Regions from separate parts of the Roseivivax sp. CAU 1761 genome, predicted to be linked through region 1. Evidence: riboswitches for the same ligand, from Rfam matches in the RefSeq annotation. Region 1 holds a riboswitch; the other holds the start of a gene.
What was found. A riboswitch is a leader RNA that binds a small molecule or an ion and turns the genes downstream of it on or off. The one in region 1 is predicted to bind thiamine pyrophosphate.
Positions count from the first base shown of each region.

Region 2: another riboswitch for thiamine pyrophosphate. It lies ahead of ACXYMW_RS11360 (thiamine ABC transporter substrate-binding protein); the one in region 1 lies ahead of thiD (bifunctional hydroxymethylpyrimidine kinase/phosphomethylpyrimidine kinase).

Region 1 is NZ_JBTLRM010000022.1:663-3,042, reverse strand. Features, by position in the region: gene ACXYMW_RS13505 (FAD-dependent oxidoreductase) at 1-375, opposite strand, end outside; gene thiD (bifunctional hydroxymethylpyrimidine kinase/phosphomethylpyrimidine kinase) at 372-1,175, opposite strand; TPP riboswitch at 1,236-1,339, opposite strand; gene recR (recombination mediator RecR) at 1,479-2,072, opposite strand; gene ACXYMW_RS13490 (YbaB/EbfC family nucleoid-associated protein) at 2,094-2,380, opposite strand, start outside.
Region 2 is NZ_JBTLRM010000016.1:26,965-29,344, forward strand. Features, by position in the region: gene ACXYMW_RS11355 (ABC transporter permease family protein) at 1-147, opposite strand, end outside; gene ACXYMW_RS11360 (thiamine ABC transporter substrate-binding protein) at 123-1,106, opposite strand; TPP riboswitch at 1,160-1,255, opposite strand; gene aroC (chorismate synthase) at 1,357-2,380, shown strand, end outside.

The sequences.
Region 1 (2,380 bases):
CTCCGCCAGCTGCGGCTCGAGCCGCGCCAGCCCGGCCCGGTCGAGCGCGACATGGCCCGCAGTGCGGCGGGCAAAGCGGTCGAGCGCCGCGCGGTCGCGTCCCAGCGCCACCACCAGCGTGCCGGCGCGGACCACCTCGGCGCCCATCGCCTGCCACCACTCGGCGGCGCCGCGGCCCAGACGGGCGACCGGTTCGGGCGCGGTCTCGGCCTCGCAATCGGGCGCCAGCATGCCGCCGGCCCACCACGAGCAGCCATGCGGCCCCGGCGTGCCGGCCGGGTCGACGACATGCGGGCGCGCGCCGCGGGCGGCCAGCTCCGCCGCCACCGCGAGCCCGGCCACGCCCGCGCCCAGGATGGTGAGCGGGGCGGTCACGGCCAGATGGCGTGGAAATGGTGCACCGGGCCGTGTCCGCCGCCGACGCCCAGCCGGTCGGCCCCGGCGATGGCGTCCTGCAGCCAGGCGCGTGCCGCCGCCACCGCGGTTCCGAGATCGCGGCCCAAGGCCAGGTCCGCGGCGATGGCCGAGGACAGCGAACAGCCGGTGCCGTGGGTGTGCTTCGTGGCGATGCGCGGATGCTCGTAGCGGGTGACGCCGCCCGGGTGGACCAGCATGTCGGTGCAGACCGGCCCGGTGCCGTGCCCGCCCTTGACCAGCACAGCGCGGGCCCCGCAGTCCCGGAGCGCCGCGCCCTGCTGCGCCGCCGCGTCGGGATCGGCGGCGAGGCCGGTGCCGAGCAGGGCGGCGGCCTCGGCGAGGTTCGGGGTCACGAGGTCGGCGCGCGGCAGCAACGCGTCGCGGAGCGCGGCCACAGCCTCCGGCGCGAGCAGCGCGTCGCCCGAGGTCGCCACCATCACCGGGTCGAGCACCACCGGCCCGTCGAAGCCGTCGAGCGCCCGCGCCACCGCCGCTATGATATCGGCATCGGCCAGCATGCCGATCTTCACCGCGTCGATGCGGATATCCTCGCGCACCGCTTCGATCTGCGCCGCCACCAGGTCGGGGGCCAGCGGCACGGCGCGGCGCACGCCGCGGGTGTTCTGGGCGGTGATCGCGGTGATCGCGGTGGCGGCATAGACGCCGCGGGCCGAGGCGGTCTTGAGATCGGCCTGGATGCCGGCGCCGCCGCCGCTGTCGGACCCGGCGATGACGAGAAGCGTGGAAATCCTGCCCATGGCTGCGCTCCGAAACTTCTGGGCAAGCCGTTTGGGGGAGCGCGCGCGGGTCCTCCCGCGCCAGGGTCGTGCTCCGTTCCCTCCGCCGGCATTGCCCGGATCAGGTTCGATGGGTTAGCGCTGTGCCTCTCAGCCCCGGCGACGGGGCACCCCAACGGATGTGCCAAGGGGTAGACCGCCTGACGCCGCGGCGCAAGGGCGGCCCGGCCGCGGCACGCGGGCTGCGCGGAAGGCCGCGCGCCGGACGGGCGGCGACGTTATCGGGGACGGTTCGGAGGGGGCAGTCCGCGGCGGCGGATCGGATCAGAGCCGCTTGCGCGCGGCCAGAGCCGCGGTGAGCGTGCCGTCGTCGAGATAGTCGAGCTCGCCGCCGATCGGCACGCCCTGGGCCAGCGAGGACAAGGCCACCCGGCCCTCGAGCCGGTCGGCGATGTAATGCGCGGTGGTCTGGCCGTCGACGGTGGCGTTGAGGGCGAGGATCACCTCGCCGATCGCCTCGGCCTCGATGCGGTCGAGCAGGCGCGGGATGCGCAGTTCCTCGGGGCCGACATGGTCGAGTGCCGAGAGCGTGCCGCCCAGAACGTGGTAGCGGCCGCGGAAGGTCCCGGACCGCTCCAGCGCCCAGAGATCGGCGACGTCCTCGACGACGCAGAGCAGCCCGTTGGCGCGCCGGTCGTCGGCGCAGATCGGGCAGATGTCGGCGGTCGCGACATTGCCGCAATTGAGGCATTCGCGGGCGGTCGCCGCGACCTTGGTCATGGCCTCGGAAAGCGGGGTCAGCAGCGGGCCGCGCTTGCGCACCAGGTGCAGCACGGCGCGGCGGGCCGAGCGCGGCCCGAGCCCGGGCAGCCGCGCCATCAGGTCGATCAGCGTCTCGATGTCGCCGTCAGCCGCCATGCCGGTCCCGCCGCCGTCCGGTCAGAACGGCATCTTCATGTCGGCCGGCAGGCCGAGGCTCTCGGTGAGCTTGCGCATCTCGTCCTGGGCCCGGTCGGAGGCCTTGGTCTGCGCATCCTTGATGGCGGCGAGGATCAGGTCCTCGACCACTTCCTTGTCGTCGCCGTTGAAGATCGACGGATCGATGTCGAGCGATTTCAGCTCGCCCTTGGCCGAGGCCACCGCCTTGACCAGCCCGGCGCCGGATTCGCCGGTCACCGTCATCGTGTGCAGGTCCTCCTGCAGGGCCGCCATGCGGGTCTGCATCT
Region 2 (2,380 bases), on a different contig from region 1:
CTGCCAGAGCGTGAAGCGCAAGGCCTGGCCGTCGCCCGGGGCCAGCCCGGAGGCCGCGCCGGCGCGCCAGATCACCGCCGCCAGCGGCGCCAGCGTCAGCAGCGCGACGGCGCTGCCGGCGGTTACTGCGAGAGCGCGGCGCGCCATGCCGCGATGGCCTCGTCCTTCAGCGCCGCGGCCTCGTCCTCGTCGTAGAACAGCGCCGTCTCGGGCAGGTCGAGCTGGCGGAAGCCCTCGGGCCAGTCCTCCTGCGGCAGCTGGGCCGGGAAGGACCAGTTGCCGGTGGCGATCATCTCCTGGAAATCGCGCGACAGGATGAAGGCCATGAAGGCGTCGGCCAGCTCGGGATTGTCGGTGCCGGCGACCTTGGCGGCCAGTTCGACCATGAAGTAATGGCCCTCGGGGAAGATCGCCGCCTTCACCGTGTCGTCCTCCTCGGCGATGATGTGGTAGGCCGGCGAGGTGGTGTAGGACAGCACCATGTCGGCCTCGCCCTCGGTGAAGAGCCCGTAGCTCTCCGACCAGCCCTTCGTCACCGTGAGGATCTTCGGCGCCAGCTTCTCCCAGGCCGCCTGCGCTTCGTCGCCGTAGACCGCCTGCACCCAGAGCACCAGCGCCAGCCCCGAGATCGAGCTGCGCGGATCCTGGATCACCAGCTTCAGGTCGTCCGGCGCCGCCAGCAGGGCGTCGAAGCTTGCGGGCGGCTCGGCCACCCGGTCGGTGTCGTAGACGAAGGCGGTGTGGCCCCAATTGTAGGGCAGGAAGATCTCGTCCTGCCACTCGATCGGCAGGGTCAGGCCCGAGACGTCCTGGCCGTGGGGCGCGAAGAGACCCGATTCGCGGGCCTTCCTGGTGACGTCGGTGTTCAGGCCGAACACCACGTCGGCCTCGGTGCGCGCGCCCTCGAGCAGCAGCCGCGGCAGCAGGTCGCCGGGCTTGAACTGCAGGTCGCAGCCGCAGCGGGCCTCGAACAGCTCCTCGATCTTCGGGCCGGGGCCCCATTCCGAGGTGACGTAATCGCCGGCATAGACGGTGAGCACGTTGTCCTGGGCCAGCGCCGCCGGGGCGAAGGCCAGGGCCGCGAGGCAGGTGAGGGACGCTTTCATGGGCCGATCCTCCATGGTTCGCGGGGGACGGTCCGGAGGGCGCTGCGGCCCGGCCTTCCCTCCGCCGGTGTTACCCGGTTCAGGTTCGACGGGTTCGCGGCCGGGGCCGCATCTCAGCCGCGCGCCTGTCGCGCGCCGGCACCCCGAGGTGGCACGAGAGCTAGGCCGCCGGCCCCGCCCCTGCAAGCGAAAAGCCTTGAGAGACCCGCACCCCTCGCCTAACAGCGGGGGCGACAGAGGAGCCTGCGGCATGAGTTTCAACACCTTCGGTCACGTCTTCCGCGTCACCACCTGGGGCGAGAGCCACGGCCCGGCGCTGGGTTGCACCGTCGACGGCTGCCCGCCGGGCGTCGAACTCGACGCGGAGATGATCCAGCACTGGCTCGACCGCCGGAAGCCCGGCCAGTCGAAATACACCACCCAGCGGCGCGAACCCGACGCCGTGCGGATCCTGTCCGGCACTTTCGAGGGCCGGACCACCGGCACGCCGATCCAGCTGATGATCGAGAACACCGACCAGCGCTCCAAGGATTACGGCGAGATCGCCCAGACCTTCCGGCCGGGTCACGCCGACATCACCTACTGGCAGAAATACGGCATCCGCGATCCCCGCGGCGGCGGCCGCTCCTCGGCCCGCGAGACCGCGGCGCGGGTCGCCGCCGGCGGCGTGGCGCGGGCGGCGCTGAAAGCGCTGCTGCCCGACCTCGCGATCACCGGCTACATGGTCCAGATGGGCCCGCACCGGCTGCGCGAGGAGGGCCGCGACCTGGCCGAGATCGAGCGCAACCCGTTCTGGGTGCCCTCGGAAGCGGCGGCGGCGGACTGGGCGGACTACCTCGACGGGCTGCGCAAGGCGGGCAATTCCTGCGGCGCGGTGATCGAGGTGGTGGCGCATGGCCTGCCGGCGGGGCTCGGCGCGCCGGTCTATGCCAAGCTCGACACCGATCTGGCCGCGGCGATGATGTCGATCAACGCCGTCAAGGGCGTGGAGATCGGCGAGGGCATGGGCGCCGCGGCGCTGACCGGCGTCGACAATGCCGACGAGATCCGGCTCGGCCCCGATGGCGGGCCGATCTACGGCTCGAACCGGGCCGGCGGCATCCTCGGCGGCATTTCCACCGGGCAGGACGTGGTGGTGCGCTTCGCGGTCAAGCCGACCTCGTCGATCCTGACGCCGCGGGCCTCGATCACCAAGTCGGGCGAGCCCACCGAGGTCGTCACCAAGGGGCGGCACGATCCCTGCGTGGGCATCCGCGCGGTGCCGGTGGGCGAGG